3 regions of the Pseudomonas sp. Z003-0.4C(8344-21) genome follow, and region 1 is predicted to be linked to each of the others. Evidence: riboswitches for the same ligand, from Rfam matches in the RefSeq annotation. Region 1 holds a riboswitch; each other region holds the start of a gene.

The links. A riboswitch is a leader RNA that binds a small molecule or an ion and turns the genes downstream of it on or off. The one in region 1 is predicted to bind cobalamin.
Region 2: another riboswitch for cobalamin. It lies ahead of cobO (cob(I)yrinic acid a,c-diamide adenosyltransferase); the one in region 1 lies ahead of BLU24_RS16285 (CbtB domain-containing protein).
Region 3: another riboswitch for cobalamin. It lies ahead of BLU24_RS13265 (ABC transporter substrate-binding protein); the one in region 1 lies ahead of BLU24_RS16285 (CbtB domain-containing protein).

The regions. Positions count from the first base shown of each region.
Region 1 covers NZ_LT629756.1:3,576,277-3,581,719, forward strand. Annotated here, with positions in the region: gene cobN (cobaltochelatase subunit CobN) at 1-594, opposite strand, end outside; gene cobW (cobalamin biosynthesis protein CobW) at 598-1,668, opposite strand; cobalamin riboswitch at 1,770-1,981, opposite strand; cobalamin riboswitch at 2,066-2,287, shown strand; gene BLU24_RS16285 (CbtB domain-containing protein) at 2,405-2,602, shown strand; gene BLU24_RS16290 (CbtA family protein) at 2,613-3,314, shown strand; gene BLU24_RS16295 (cobalamin biosynthesis protein) at 3,311-3,724, shown strand; gene cobM (precorrin-4 C(11)-methyltransferase) at 3,803-4,549, shown strand; gene nfuA (Fe-S biogenesis protein NfuA) at 4,650-5,234, opposite strand.
Region 2 covers NZ_LT629756.1:4,551,388-4,556,830, reverse strand. Annotated here, with positions in the region: gene BLU24_RS20515 (PQQ-dependent sugar dehydrogenase) at 1-814, opposite strand, end outside; gene BLU24_RS20510 (hypothetical protein) at 881-1,465, opposite strand; cobalamin riboswitch at 1,629-1,852, shown strand; gene cobO (cob(I)yrinic acid a,c-diamide adenosyltransferase) at 1,934-2,545, shown strand; gene BLU24_RS20500 (cobyrinate a,c-diamide synthase) at 2,542-3,942, shown strand; gene bluB (5,6-dimethylbenzimidazole synthase) at 3,939-4,589, shown strand; gene cbiB (adenosylcobinamide-phosphate synthase CbiB) at 4,586-5,443, shown strand, end outside.
Region 3 covers NZ_LT629756.1:2,856,495-2,861,937, forward strand. Annotated here, with positions in the region: gene BLU24_RS13255 (ABC transporter ATP-binding protein) at 1-632, opposite strand, end outside; gene BLU24_RS13260 (FecCD family ABC transporter permease) at 629-1,645, opposite strand; gene BLU24_RS13265 (ABC transporter substrate-binding protein) at 1,642-2,655, opposite strand; cobalamin riboswitch at 2,798-2,991, opposite strand; gene BLU24_RS13270 (ParD-like family protein) at 3,225-3,572, shown strand; gene map (type I methionyl aminopeptidase) at 3,569-4,360, shown strand; gene katG (catalase/peroxidase HPI) at 4,441-5,443, opposite strand, start outside.

The DNA.
Region 1 (5,443 bases):
TGCGGGCAGCCATTCAGCTTGCCAGTCACTCAGGGCAGCAGTAGTTTTGGTCGGGTGGTAAATCGCTGTACGCGGCAAGGTTTGCGGCTCGCCCCACGGGTAATCGCGGGCGAACCAGCGATTGCCCAGGCAGCGGAAAAAATCCAGCGCGTTGCCCAGTCCACCCTGACGCAAGAACTGCCAGAGACGGTCACGGTCCACCGCGCTGACGGTGCTCAAGTCGCTGAGTTCCGGGTCGGGGCGATCGTCGCCCGGCACCAGAATCACCTGCACGCCGCGCTCGGACAATTCCACCAGGCGCTCGACGCCATACCGCCAGTAGGCAATCCCGCCGTGCAGCGAAATCAGAATCAGCTTGGCGTGGCGCAACACTTCATCGACGTAAAGATCGACCGACGCGTGATTCTGCACCTGCATCGGGTTGGCCAGACGCAGGCTCGGGTAGTCTTGCGGCAACTGCTGCGCCGCTTCGGCGAGCAGCGCAAGGCTGGAATCGCCGCTGCACAGGATCACCAACTCGGCGGGCGTCTGGCCAAGGTCGGCAATGTTGTCATCCGAGACGAAACCGCCGGGCTGGGTCCTGAGCAGGTGCATGGCTTAAACGCTGAGCGCGGCGCGCAGTTGCGCTTCGAGCTGCGCTGCATCCAATTCCTGGCCGATCAACACCAGACGCGTTACGCGCGCTTCGTCGGCGCCCCACTGACGGTCAAAATGCTTGTCGAAGCGCGTACCTACGCCTTGAATCAGCAAGCGCATCGGCTTGTTCGGAATCGCGGCGAAGCCTTTCACGCGCAGGATGCCGTGTTGCACCACCAGTTGCGTCAGCGCGTCGAGCAGCAGGCTTTCGTCGGCTTGCGGCAGTTCGATAGAGATCGAGTCGAAGGCGTCGTGATCGTGGTCATCGTGATCGTCATCACCGTCGTGGTGATGGTCGTGGTGACTGTGACGGCTGTCGATGTGTTCTTCGGAACCGGCGCCGAGGCCGATCAGCACGTCCAGCGGCAGACGGCCGTTGCTCGCTTCAATGATTTTTACCGCAGGTGGCAACTCTTCGGCGACTTCAGCGCGCACACGCGCCAGATCTTCCGGACTGGTCTGGTCGGCTTTATTGAGGATCACCAGATCGGCGCTGGCCAGTTGGTCGGCGAACAGTTCGTGCAGCGGAGACTCGTGATCGAGGTTCGGGTCAAGCTTGCGCTGGGCATCGACCTGATCCGGGAACGCGGCAAAGGTGCCGGCGGCCACGGCCGGGCTGTCGACCACAGTGATCACCGCATCAACGGTGCAGGCGCTGCGGATTTCCGGCCACTGGAAGGCTTGCACCAACGGCTTGGGCAAGGCCAGGCCCGAGGTTTCGATGAGGATGTGATCGAGATCGCCGCGACGCGCGACCAGTTCGCGCATCACCGGGAAGAATTCTTCCTGCACGGTGCAGCACAGGCAGCCGTTGGCCAGTTCGTAAACGCGGCCGCTGGCTTCTTCTTCGGTGCAGCCGATGGTGCATTGCTTGAGGATTTCACCGTCGATGCCCAGCTCGCCAAACTCGTTGACGATCACCGCAATGCGCCGGCCCTGAGCATTGTCGAGCATGTGCCGCAGCAAGGTGGTTTTGCCCGAACCGAGGAAACCGGTGACGATGGTGACGGGGAGTTTGGCCAGTGTTTTCATCGGTATGCCCTTTGGCAAAGCGGCGGGCATACGGGACGAGAACCGGCCACGCGCAGGCGCGCCGGAAGTGTTCGCCACCGGATCACCCCGCCCGGTTGAAAGTGAGAATCTGTGACGAGGCAGGTCTCCTGGCTGACAGTGTTCAGGCGCCGGGCCTGGCATTCGCTGCGCCTTCCCGCGGGCTCGTGGACCGAGCTGGCAGTGGCGTGGCAGCGAACTTCACCGTTCACAGTTGCGGGGGCAGCCGCGGCTTTGACCGCGTTCCCTTCTTAGCTTCGACAGATGCCGAAGAACCTCGAAGGCGCAAGGCTACGCATGGGTTGATGATGGGTCAATGCTTTGGTTTCGTGGATATTCACTACTGCCCGAAATTGACTCAAACCCACCCGCATGCTCTCCTGTACGCCTTGTTACGGGTGCCCTTCACAGGGTGAAACGGGAAACCGGTGAATCATGTGCTTTACTCAGAGCCATGTCAGTCCGGTGCTGCCCCCGCAACGGTAAGCGAGCGAAGCGTCAAAACCACTGTGCCAACCCGGCATGGGAAGGTGACGCTTGCAGGTCGGCCAGGCGCCAACCCCTCGCGAGCCCGGAGACCGGCCCGCAATACACAGTGCGCTATCGGCGTCACTGGACATAACAAACCCGCGGTGGGCGGGCGCTGTTCGTACCTCCGCGTGTCCGTCACGCAGGGTCCGCATGCGTTCGACTGCCCCTTACACTATAGGGAAGCGCCATGTCGATCATCAGCAGCACCGGCAGCAACACGGATAAAATCGCCAGCACCACCACCCTGAGCCAACGCCTGATTGCCGCCGCCTTCGCCTCGATTCTCGGCGCGGGCCTGGTGTATTTCGCCGGTTTTTCGCATATCGAAGCGGTGCACAACGCCGCCCACGATACCCGCCACAGCGCCGCGTTTCCGTGCCACTGAGACCTGTCGAATGATCAAGCGAATTGCGCAAACCGCAGGTTTCAGCGGCCTGCTGGCCGCCCTGCTCCTCACACTGCTGCAAAGCTTCTGGGTCTCACCGCTGATTCTTCAGGCCGAAACCTTTGAAAAATCCGAACCGGTCGCCCAAGTCCACGAACACGCGGCCGGCACCGCAGCGCACAGCCATGACGGCGAAGCCTGGGAGCCGGAAAACGGCTGGCAGCGCGTGGTTTCGACCACCGGTGGCAATCTGGTGGTGGCGGTCGGTTTCGCTCTGATGCTTGCCGGTCTGTACACCCTGCGTGCGCCGCGCTCAACCGCGCAAGGCCTGCTCTGGGGGCTGGCCGGTTACGCGACGTTCGTGCTGGCGCCAACGCTGGGCCTGCCGCCGGAATTGCCGGGCACCGCTGCGGCTGATCTGGCGTCGCGGCAGATGTGGTGGATCGGCACTGCGGCCTCGACCGCCGTCGGCCTGTCGCTGATCGCCTTCAGCCGGCACTGGCTGATGAAGCTGCTCGGCGTAGCGATTCTCGCGGTGCCGCATGTGATCGGCGCGCCGCAGCCGCTGGTGCATTCGATGCTCGCGCCCGAGGCGCTGGAAAGCCAGTTCAAGATCGCTTCGCAGTTGACCAACGTGGCGTTCTGGCTGGCCCTGGGCCTGATCAGCGCCTGGTTGTTCCGCCGCAACAGCGACGGTCACTACCACGCATGAGCGATGACCGCGCGGCGTCCACGCTGGTGGTCGGCCTCGGCTGCCAACGCGGCTGTCCGACCAGCACGCTGCGCGCGTTGCTCGACCAGGCCTTGCAGGCGCACCGCATCGAGCTCAAGTCAATCAAGGCCTTGGCCAGCATCGATTTGAAGCGCGACGAACCGGGCCTGCAGGAACTGGCCGTACAACTGGCCTTGCCCCTGCTGTACTTCAGCAGCGAGGAATTGGCCGGTTACCAGTCAATGCTCAGCCACCAGTCGCAAATCGCTTACGAACGCACCGGCTGCTACGGCGTGGCGGAAAGCGCAGCGCTGGCGCTTGCCGAACAACTCCTGCAGGCGCCGGCAAAGCTGCTGATCAGCCGACAAAAATACGCTCAAGCCACTCTGGCGTTGGCCGGCGCCGCGTAAATCCTGATAATCGCCGCCATCCATCATGAACAATCTTCATCTGAAGCGTTGTCGCGCCTCTTCTCCAAGGATCCAACGATGACCGTTTATTTCATCGGCGCCGGCCCCGGCGACCCGGAATTGATCACTGTCAAAGGCCAACGGTTGATCCGACACTGTCCGGTGATCATCTATGCCGGTTCACTGGTACCCGCCGCAGTGCTCGAGGGGCACCAGGCGCAAACCGTGGTCAACAGTGCAGAGCTGCACCTTGAGCAGATCATCGAGCTGATCAAGACCGCGCATGCCGAAGGCCATGACGTCGCACGGGTACATTCCGGTGATCCGAGCCTGTACGGCGCGATCGGTGAGCAGATTCGTTATCTGCGTGAGCTTGGTATCCCGTTCGAGATCATTCCGGGCGTGACGGCCACCGCCGCCTGTGCGGCGCTGCTCGGAGCCGAACTCACCCTGCCGGATGTGTCGCAAAGCGTGATTCTGACTCGCTATGCCGACAAGACTGCGATGCCGGCGGGCGAAGAACTGGGCAATCTGGCCCGGCATGGTGCAACCATGGCGATTCACCTGGGGGTCAATCATCTGGAGAAGATTCTTGTGGAGTTGTTGCCGCATTACGGTGCGGATTGTCCGATTGCGGTGATTCACCGGGCGACGTGGCCGGATCAGGACTGGGTGGTGGGCACGCTTGCGGACATTGCGGACAAGGTTGCAGCGAAAGGCTTTCGGCGTACCGCGTTGATTCTGGTCGGGCGGGTGCTGGGGAGTGAGGTGTTCAGCGAGTCGTCGTTGTATCGGGCGGGGCATGCGCATCTTTATCGCCCTTGATGGCCTCTTCGCGAGCAGGCTCGCTCCCACCCTGGGTAAAGCGGGGGCATAAAAAAACGGCGCTCACGGGGCGCCGTTTTTCATATTCGCAGCGAACGCCTTAGTAGTAGGCGTTTTCTTTCTGCGTGTGGTCGGTCACGTCGCGCACGCCCTTGAGCTCAGGGATGCGCTCGAGCAGCGTGCGCTCGATGCCTTCCTTCAAGGTCACGTCGGCCTGGCCGCAGCCCTGGCAACCGCCACCGAACTGCAACACCGCAATGCCGTCTTCCACCACATCGATCAGGCTGACCTGACCGCCGTGGCTGGCCAGCCCCGGGTTGATTTCGGTTTGCAGGTAGTAATTGATGCGCTCGTTGACCGGGCTGTCAGCGTTGACCATCGGTACTTTGGCGTTTGGCGCCTTGATGGTCAGCTGGCCGCCCATGCGGTCGGTGGCGTAGTCGACCACGGCGTCGTCGAGAAACGCTTCGCTGAACGAATCGATATACGCGGTGAAGCTTTTCAGCCCCAGCGCCGTATCTTCAGGCTTTTCTTCGCCCGGCTTGCAGTAGGCAATGCAGGTCTCGGCGTACTGGGTGCCAGGCTGGGTGATGAAGACGCGGATGCCGATGCCCGGGGTGTTCTGCTTGGACAGCAGATCAGCCAGGTAGTCGTGGGCGGCGTCGGTAATGGTAATGGCGGTCATGGAAACTCCTCGCAGGCTTGGGCGCAGTTTACGCCAATCGGCGCGCGGGACAAAGTCCCAGTATTTTTGTCGGAAAAAGCCGGGCGTATGCCGTCGCCCGCAAGCTGCCGACGGCGACGGCTGGGCGCTTGATCGGTTGGTGCGCCGTTAACAAATGGAAACCGAAGCGCATTCGCACCCATATATATGTATACCTCAGCCGGTTTTCC
Region 2 (5,443 bases), 980 kb from region 1:
CGCCACTGCTGGGCTCCCACGCCAGGCCATTGGGATTACGGATGCCAGAGGCGAAGATCCGGTGATTACCGGTCGCCCGATCGACTTCCCAGATCGCCGCGCGACCCTCTTCCTGATCCAGGCCGTTTTCGCCGACGTTGCTGTTCGAACCGACGGTGACGTAGAGCTTGCTGCCGTCCTTGCTGGCAATGACGTTCTTGGTCCAGTGATGGTTCAGCGTGCCGCCCGGCAGATCGACGACCTTGATCGGCTGGGTCTTGATTTCGGTGGCGCCGGGCTCGTAGTTAAAGCGCAGCAGGCGATCGGTATCGGCCACGTACAGATCGTTGCCGACCAGGGTCATGCCGAACGGCGAGTTGAGGTTTTGCAGAAATACCGTGCGGGTCTCGGCCACACCGTCCTTGTCGGCATCGCGCAGCAAGGTGATGCGATTCGGGCTCGGTACGCCGGCGCCGGCCTTGCCCATGACCTTTTTCATCACCCAGCCACGAATGCCTTTACTGTCATCCGGTTTCGGTGGCGCATTGGTTTCGGCCACCAGCACGTCACCGTTGGGCAGCACGTACAGCCAGCGCGGATGATCGAGGCCTTCGGCGAACGCGGCGACCTGAGTACCGGCTGCCGCCGTCGGTTTTGCCCCCTCGGGCCAGCCGATCGCGGGGGCGATGTTCACCGTCGGGATCAGGGTCTTGTTCGGTTCCGGCAGTTTTGGCGACGGGCCAGTGCCGTCGGAGACTTGCAGGCTGGAGGTTTCGCCGCAGGCGCTGAGCCCGCCGGCGAGGGCGATGACGAAAACGAGGTGGGGCTTGCGCATTGCTGATCTTCCCTATGAATGCATTCCTAACCATAGAGGAGGGCGCAAGCCCGATGGTTCAACTGCTCAACCGCGGGCTTCCTTGAACAGCACGGCGATGCCCGGGTGATAGTTGCCCGCGTCGCTGTGCAATTTGCGGTAGGCGTAGGGGAAATACCAGGCCACGGCGCAGGTGTGTTCCTTTTGCAGGTCGTCGACCATGTCCTGCAATTCTTCGGGGCTGGCGCTGTGCTGGGCCTTTTGCGGGGCGACGAACAGGCAGCCGAGCTTGAGATCGCTGGCGTAACTGATGCGTTTGGCGTCAGAGGTTATATCGGCCAGGGGTTGGGTCAGGTTGAGGTTGTTCGCCCTTGGCCAGCGTTGTGTGGCCTGAATGAAGGCGCGGTCTTCGCTGCCGGCGATAAACAGATCGGCGCGGGCATTGCGCTCGCCGTCTTCGTTCTGTTTACGGGTGACGGTGTCGTTCAAGGTCACCAGTTCGGCCATCCAGGCGGCGGCCGAGAGCAGGCCGAGGTTGGCTTTCTCATCATGCCAGTACGGCGTATCGCCGTCGCCGCGCACGGTGTTGTAGCGGTCGATACAGTCAAACCAGCGTTCAAGCACCGGGCGCAGGAATTCCAGGCGCGGGTTGCTGATGATCATGCCTTGCATCGTCATCGTCCTTATTGTTGTGGTGTACTTTTTCGATAAAAGCATGGCTCTTTGATATCACTTGTCACAGTCTGGCACAAGATTGCCAGCAGATAATTGATTGATGGCAGTTTCTCGCCCGTTGGCCGCCTCTTTAATTGACGCTCCACCCCCAACCCTCTAACCTTCGCCGCTTGTTTCAGGTGCTCTGTGACCTGCGTCGACAGAGTGAAACAGGGAAGCCGGTGAGGGTGGTCTTCACGCGAAGCCACGACGATCCCGGCGCTGCCCCCGCAACGGTAAATGAGTGAACACTGCGTTCAATGCCACTGCTCAACAGCGGGAAGGCGCGCAGTCTGGCCAACGCCGCTCATGAGCCCGGAGACCGGCCTGATCCATCCAGCGGCATCACGGTGGGCGATGCCAGGCTTTTTGCCGTCTATTCTTGTGCCTGCCCGCCGTTTACCCGTCTCAACGGAGAGCTCCCCCATGACCGATTCCCCCGAGCGCGACGAACGCCATCTGGCGCGCATGCAGCGCAAAAAAGCCGTGATCGACGAACGCATCGCCAATTCGCCCGACGAGTGCGGCCTGGTGCTGGTGCTGACCGGCAACGGCAAAGGCAAAAGCAGCTCGGCCTTCGGCATGCTAGCCCGCGCCATGGGCCACGGCATGCAGTGCGGCGTGGTGCAGTTCATCAAGGGCCGCAACAGCACGGGCGAGGAGCTGTTCTTCCGCCGCTTCCCCGAGCAGGTGCGCTTCCATGTGATGGGCGAAGGTTTCACCTGGGAGACCCAGGACCGTCAGCGCGATATCGCCGCCGCCACGGCGGCGTGGGAAGTTTCTCGCGAACTGCTGCGCGATCCGTCGATAGGGCTGGTGGTGCTCGACGAATTGAACATCGCCCTCAAGCACGGTTATCTGGATCTCGATCAGGTGCTCAGCGATTTGCAGGCGCGGCCGCCGATGCAACATGTGGTGGTGACCGGGCGCGGCGCCAAGCCGGAAATGATCGAGATGGGCGATACGGTCACGGAAATGGGCATGCTCAAGCATGCGTTCCAGGCCGGGATCAAAGCGCAGAAAGGCGTCGAACTTTGAATCAGCCCCGTCACTGCCCGGCCGTCCTGATTGCCGCGCCGGCTTCCGGCCAGGGCAAGACCACGGTCACCGCCGCGCTCGCCCGTTTGCATCGCAATCAGGGGCGCAAGGTCCGCGTGTTCAAATGCGGCCCGGACTTTCTCGACCCGATGATCCTCGAGCGCGCCAGCGGTGCGCCGGTCTATCAACTGGACATGTGGATGGTCGGCGAGCAGGAAAGCCGTCGCCTGTTGTGGGAAGCCGCCGGCGACGCGGACCTGATTCTGATCGAAGGCGTGATGGGCCTGTTTGACGGCACGCCGTCGAGCGCCGACCTGGCGCGGCATTTTGGCGTGCCGGTGCTCGGAGTGATCGACGGCACCGCCATGGCGCAGACCTTCGGCGCACTGGCGCTGGGCCTGGCGAAATATCAGCCGGACCTGCCGTTCGCCGGGGTGCTGGCCAACCGCGTCGGCACTTTGCGTCATGCGCAATTGCTCGAAGGCAGCCTCACTGAAGGCCTGCGCTGGTACGGCGCGTTGTCGCGCGAGACCGGCATCGAGCTGCCGAGCCGCCATCTCGGCCTGGTGCAGGCCAGCGAACTGAATGATCTGGACCTGCGCCTCGACGCTGCCGCCGACGCACTGGCCAGCAGTTGCGAAGTCGCCTTGCCGCCCGTCGTCGAATTCGCAGCGCCGGACGTGACTGCTGCTGAGCCGTTGTTGCACGGCGTGCGGATCGCCGTGGCCCGTGATGAAGCATTCGCCTTCACCTATGGCGCAAGCCTCGATCTGTTGCGGGCGATGGGCGCCGAGTTGAGCTTCTTCTCGCCGATCCGCGACACGCAATTGCCCGAGGCGGACAGTCTGTACCTGCCGGGCGGTTACCCCGAGCTGCACCATGTTGCACTGGCACAGAACACTGCAATGATCGAGGCGATCCGCGCGCACCATGCGGCAGGCAAGCCGTTGCTGGCCGAGTGCGGTGGCATGCTGTATCTGCTCGATTCGCTGACCGATGTCGAAGGCACCCGCGCTGAACTGGTCGGGTTGTTGCAGGGCGAGGCGGTGATGCAAAAGCGTCTGGCGGCGTTGGCGTTGCAGGCGGTCGATCTGCCGGAAGGCTCGTTGCGCGGGCACACGTATCACCATTCGCTGACGACCACCGAACTGACGCCGATTGCCCGTGGGCTGAGCCCGAATGGTGGGCGAGGGGCCGAGGCGGTCTACCGTGAAGGGCGGATGACGGCTTCTTATGTGCACTTTTATTTTCCGTCGAATCCTGCGGCTGTCGCTGCGCTGTTTGCGCCCGGTCTTGAGACCGCCATCGCTGGCAAGCCAGCTCCCACAGGGGATTACGTTTCGTCAGGTATTGCACCGTCCACTGTGGGAGCTGGCTTGCCAGCGATGGGGCCATGACCGACAACGCATTCTCTGAAGCCGAGCGCCAGGCGGTTTACAAAGCCATCGCCGAACGCCGCGACATGCGTCACTTCAGCGGCGGCACTGTTGAACCGCAACTGTTGCGGCGTTTGCTCGAAGCCGCCCATCAAGCGCCAAGTGTCGGCCTGATGCAGCCCTGGCGTTTCATCCGCATCAGCGACCGCGCCCTGCGCGGGCAGATTCAGCATCTGGTGGAAGCAGAACGCGTGCGCACCGCCGAGGCCCTTGGCGAGCGCAGCGACGAGTTCATGAAACTCAAGGTCGAAGGCATCAACGACTGCGCCGAAGTACTGGTGGCGGCGCTGATGGACGATCGCGAAAAACACATTTTTGGCCGGCGCACGCTGCCGGAGATGGACATGGCTTCGCTGTCCTGCGCGATCCAGAATCTGTGGCTGGCGTCCCGTGCCGAAGGATTGGGCATGGGCTGGGTGTCGCTGTTCGAGCCGCAGGCGCTGGCCGATCTGCTGCACTTGCCGCCGGGTGCCAAGCCGCTGGCCGTGCTGTGTCTGGGCCCGGTCAAAGAGTTCTACCCGGCGCCGATGCTGGTCCTCGAAGGCTGGGCGCAGGCGCGACCGCTGAACGAATTGCTGTACGAAAATTACTGGGGAGTGAGTCAATGAGTGTGGCGTTGTTGAGTGTCGCCGCGGTGGCGCTGGATGCGCTGCTCGGTGAACCGAAACGCTGGCATCCGCTGGTGGCGTTCGGCAATTTTGCCGGGCGCATCGAGCAACGTTTCAACGCCGGTGGCCGCGGCTGGCGCAGCCATGGTGTGACCGCGTGGGTGATCGCGGTGCTGCCGCTGACGCTGCTCGCCACGGCGTTTTCCTGGGCGCCGTACGTGGGCTGGGTCGTTGAGATTCTTGCGCTGTACTGCGCCCTCGGCATGCGCAGCCTCGGCGAACATGTCGCGCCGGTGGCTGCGGCATTGCGCGCGGATGATCTGGCCGAAGCGCGTACTCGCGTCGGCTATCTGGTCAGCCGCCAGACCGACGAGCTCGACAGCAACGCCGTGGCCCGCGCCGCCACCGAATCGGTGCTGGAAAATGGCAGCGATGCGGTCTTTGCTGCGCTGTTCTGGTTTGTCGTCGCCGGTGCGCCGGGCGTGGTGCTCTATCGCTTGAGCAACACGCTGGACGCGATGTGGGGCTATCGCAACGAACGCTTCGAACGATTCGGCTGGGCGGCGGCGAAAATTGACGACGTGTTGAACTACATTCCTGCACGGCTGGTGGCGCTGACCTACGCGCTGCTCGGCAAAACCCGCCTCGCGCTCAAGTGCTGGCGCACCCAGGCGCCACAATGGGACAGCCCCAACGCCGGCCCGGTGATGGCGGCTGGCGCTGGCGCACTCGGCGTCGAGCTGGGTGGGCCGGCGATTTACCACGGTGAATTGCACGAGCGCCCGCAGCTTGGTGAAGGCGCCCCCGCCGATGCCGATTCCATCGAGCGCGGCTGGCAATTGGTCCAGCGCGGG
Region 3 (5,443 bases), 720 kb from region 1:
CGCTCAAGCACCGCCAGACGATCACACTTGAGCGCCTGGTTCAGATCATGCAGCGCAATCAACGTAGTCACCGGCAACGCTTTCACAACACTGAGAATCGTCAACTGATGCTGAATATCGAGATGGTTGGCCGGCTCATCCAGCAACAGAATCTGCGGCCGCTGCGCCAAGGCACGGGCGATGTGCACCCGTTGTCTCTCACCCCCCGACAGGCTGCGCCAGACGCGCTGACGCAAGTGCACCGCATCGACATCCACCAGCGCCTGCTCAACGATGGCAGCGTCCGCAGTCGACCACGGTTGCAACGCCGACAACCAAGGCGTACGCCCCAGCGCCACCGCATCGAACACGCGAATGCCGTCATCGGTGTCAGCCTGTTGCTCGACCACCGCAAGCGTCTGCGCAACGCTGCGGCGCGCCATTTTGCCCAGGCGCTGACCGTCGAGCAGTACCTCGCCAGCGCTCGGCTCGCGCAGGCCGGCCAACAGCTTCAACAAGGTCGATTTACCCGCACCATTCGGCCCGACAATGCCCAGGGTTTCGCCGCGTTGCACCTGCAGGCTGACAGCCTTCAGCAACTCGGCGCCGCGCACCTTGAAACTCAAGTCTGAGCAACTCAATACCGCGTTCATCGCGCCGACCTCCGGCCCACCAGAATCAGCGCAAACACCGGCGCGCCGACCAGCGCGGTGATCACCCCGACCGGAATCACCTGCCCCTTGATCAGGGTGCGCGACAACACATCGGCGGCAATCAGAAACACCGCGCCGCCCAAGGCACTCGCCGGCAGCAGTCGAGCATGCCCGGTGCCGAGCAACAACCGCGCCGCATGGGGGATCACCAGGCCGACAAAACCGATCGAACCGACAATCGAGACCATCGCGGCCGTGACCAGCGCCGCGCAACCGATCAGCAGAATCTGCACGCGGCGCACCGGTATGCCGAGCGACGCCGCCGAATCCGCGCCAAAGGTAAACGCATCCAGCGCGCGCCGATGCCACAGGCACACGACCAGCCCGAGCAGGGCCACCGGCACCGCCAGCCACACCGACGGCCAGCGCACCCCGCCGAGGTTGCCGAGCAGCCAGAACATGATCCCGCGGGCCTGCTCGGAACTCGCCGAGCGAGTAATCAAGAATGCGGTCAGCGCATTGAACAATTGCGAACCGGCAATCCCGGCCAGAATGATCTGCCCGGTACCGTTGGTCGAGCCGCTGACCCGTGCCAGCAGAATCACCAGCACGAATGCCGTCACCGCACCGGCAAACGCGCCGGCTGACAGCGACACCAGCCCGGCACCCACGCCAAGCAAGGCGACCATTACCGCGCCAGTCGAGGCCCCGGCGGAGATGCCCAGCAGATAAGGATCGGCCAACGGATTGCGCAACAGCGACTGCAAGATCACCCCGCACGTTGCCAGCCCGGCGCCGCAGGCAGCGGCGACCAGTGCGCGGGTCAGGCGGTAATTCCAGACGATGCCTTCATCGATCGGGTCGAGCACATAACCGGCGCCCCACAGCTTGTTGGCCAGCACTTGCAGCACCACGCCCGGCTCGATCGAAGTCTCACCGATCGCCACTCCGCCGATAAGCGCAACCGATAGCGTCAGCAGTACCAGCAGCGAACGGATCAGGCGTCTGCTCATGGCGCCAGGTCGTAGGCGTTGATGGCGGCGGCCAGTTGCGCCAGGCCGTCGAAGGTGCGCAGGCTGGCCTGCATGGCCATGGCGTCGAGGATGATGATGCGGTTGTGTTTCACCGCGTCCATGTTGCGCGTCACCGGGTCGCTGCGCAGGAAGGCGAGTTTCTTCTGATAGTCGTCAGCCGGGAAACGCCGACGATCCATGCGCGCGATGACCAGAAAAGTCGGGTTGGCTTTGGCAATGGTTTCCCAACCCACGGTCGGCCATTCTTCATCCGACTCGACCACATTGCGCACGCCCAGGGTGCTCAGCATGAAATCCGGAACGCCTTTGTGCCCGGCCACAAACGGCTCGATGTCCATCTCGGCGCTGGAAAACCAGACCACAGCGCTGACATCCTTGCGCTGCTGGGTTTTCGCCGTGGCGATCGATTGCGCGAGGCTGGCCTTGAGTTGTTCGTTGAGCCGTTCGCCACGCGCCTGCACATCGAAAACCTGCGCCAGTTGGCTCACGCCTTTGTAAATGCTGTCGATGCGAAACGGCGCCAGCCGCGTGCCATCGGAGCCGACGAGGTTGTCCTTGGCTTCGCAATCGGAGGGCAGCAGGTAGGTAGGAATCTTCAATTCATGAAACTGCTCGCGGGTGCCGACCGCACCTTGCGGGCCGACCATCCATTCCAGCTCCACCGCGACCAGCTCCGGGCGCTTGCCGATCACCGCTTCGAAACTCGGTTCGTTATCAGCGAGGCGCTCTATCTTTTCGTTCTGCGCCTTGTATTGGGGCAGCACGTCGTTGAACCACAGCGAAGTGCCAACGACCTTGTCGCTCAGCCCCAGGGCATAGAGCATTTCCGTGCCGGCCTGGCCGATGGTGATCGTGCGTGCCGGGGCGTGCTGAAACGTCAGGCTGCTGCCGCAGTTCTCGATCGTCAGCGGATAAACCGTGGGCGCCGCTTGCGCCAAGGCACAGAGGCCCAGACTGGTGAACAGGGTGGCAATACGGGGCAGCAGCATGGGGCAGTCTCCAATGGAACCGTACGGGGAGGGCGGGTACGGTTTGGAAACACACCATCAAGCGCCATCAGGAAATAACGCAAGGCCGGTCATCACGCGAAAAACGCGCACGGCACGATGTCCTTCCCGGACACCCCGCCGGTTAGTAGTCATTGTGCCGGCAGGTCTCCTGACTGATGCGTCATCGCCTGGCTCCGGCCTTCCCGGGGGTTACCCAGTGGCAGTCGAGGAGCAGGCTCGGCACCTACAGTTGCGGGGGCAGTTCCGATCGATGCTGAACAAGCACCTCGGATTCCCTATTAATCCCATGCGGAAACCGGCGGCGGCATGGTAGACGATTTGGGGGGATGAGGGGGAGATGAATCTTTTGAAAAGCCCCTCACCCTAGCCCTCCCGAAACGTCGGACCGCCCGTAGGGAGAGGGGACTGACTGCGGTGGATGCGAGGGCTATGTGGACATGAAATACCGAGTCGAATGCAAATTTCAAAACCAACCGAAATCGGCTCCCTCTCCAAGGGGAGAGGGCTGGGGTGAGGGGCGGGGCCACCACAAGTCCAAAGCCGACCGCATGCTTCTAGCCACCCGCCTGCAGATCCTGAAAAAAACAAACGTCACAACCCTGATTTGCAATACGCGAACCCCAAACGCTAATATACGATCCATATACATTCCGTATCGGATTACCTCCATGGGCATCGTAAAAATTTCCGAAGACATGCACGAAAACCTGCGCATCTCCAGCAACGCACTCAGCCGCTCGATCAACGCGCAGGCCGAGCACTGGATGCGCATCGGCATGCTCGCCGAGTTGCACCCCAATCTCGACCACAGCGCGATCTGCCGTTTGCTGATCCGCGCCGAACAGAATGGCGGGCTCGACCTGCACCAACTGACACAGGAAGTCGCCCTCGCATGAGAAACCAGATCAAGCTCAACACCCCGGCCGAGATCGAAAAATCCCGCGCGGCCGGCAGACTGGCCGCCCAAGTGCTGGCCATGCTGGTACCCCACGTCAAGGCCGGGGTGACCACCGATGAACTGGATCGGCTGTGCAACGACTACATCGTCAACGTACAGAAAGCCGTTCCGGCCAACGTCGGTTATCACGGCTTCCCGAAAACCGTCTGCGCCTCGGTCAACGACGTGGTCTGCCACGGCATTCCTTCTGCTACTCCGCTGAAGGATGGCGATATCCTCAACCTCGACATCGCCGTGATCAAGGACGGCTGGTTCGGCGACACCAGCCGCATGTACGTGGTCGGTGAGGCCACGCCTGAAGCGCAACATCTGATCAAGACCACCTATGACGCCATGTGCGCAGGTATTCGCGCGGTCAAACCGGGCGCCACGCTGGGCGATATCGGTTACGCGATTCAGAGCCTCGCCGAAAAGGAAGGCTTCAGCGTGGTGCGCGAGTATTGCGGCCATGGCATCGGCAAGATCTACCACGATGAGCCGCAGATTCTGCATTACGGCTTTCCCAATCAAGGGATGAAGCTCAAGGCGGGAATGATTTTTACCGTCGAACCGATGCTCAACGCCGGCAAACGCCACGTGAAGAACATGCCCGATGGCTGGACGGTGCTGACCAAGGATGGCTCGCTGTCGGCGCAGTGGGAGCACATGGTGGCGGTGACGGAGACCGGATTTGAAGTGCTGACGGCGTGGCCGGATCAGATCGAGGGGTATGCGGCTATCAGTTGATACTGCGTTTGGCGGTCAGGATTCGTGAAATCCAACGCATAAAAAACGCCGCTTGAACAAGCGGCGTTTTCTTTTGGCCGTTACTTCAGATCGAACCGATCCAGGTTCATGACCTTCGTCCAGGCCTTGACGAAGTCATTGACGAACTGCTGTTGTGCATCCGCACTGGCATACACCTCGGCCAGCGCGCGCAACTGCGCATTGGAACCGAACACCAGATCCACCCGGGTTGCGGTCCATTTCGGCGCGCCGGTCTTGCGGTCCCGTCCCTCGAATTCATCAGCATCGCGCGTCGTCGGTTGCCACTCCACGCCCATGTCCAACAGGTTCGTGAAAAAGTCATTGCTCAGCGCTTCGGGTTTATCGGTGAAGACACCATGCCGGGTCTGCCCGACGTTGGTATTCAACACCCGCAGGCCGCCGAGCAGCACGGTCATTTCCGGGGCGGTGAGGGTCAGCAGTTGCGCCTTGTCGATCAGCAGGGTTTCAGCCGCGACGGTGTATTTGCCTTTGCTGTAGTTGCGGAAACCGTCGGCAATCGGTTCAAGAAAGCCGAACGATTCGACATCGGTCTGCTCCTGCGAGGCATCCACGCGCCCGGGCGAGAACGGCACGCTCACTGAATGACCAGCGTTCTGTGCGGCTTGCTCGACCCCGGCATTGCCGGCCAGCACGATCAGGTCCGCCAGCGAGATTTTCTTGCCGGTGCTTGCGCCATTGAATTCGCCCTGAATGCCCTCCAGGGTTTGCAGCACATGGGCCAGTTGCTCTGGCTGGTTGGCTTGCCAGAACTTCTGTGGTGCCAGACGCAAACGCCCGCCGTTGGCACCGCCACGTTTGTCCGAGCCGCGGAAGGTCGAGGCCGCCGCCCACGCCGTCGAGACCAGTTGCGCAACCGACAGGCCTGAGGCGAGGATTTTGCTTTTCAGCGCGGCGGCGTCGCTGTCGTCAATCAACGCATGGCTGACGTCAGGCAACGGGTCTTGCCAGAGCAATTCTTCGTTGGGCAATTCCGGACCGAGGTAGCGTGACAGCGGCCCCATGTCGCGGTGGATCAGTTTGTACCAGGCGCGGGCGAAGGCG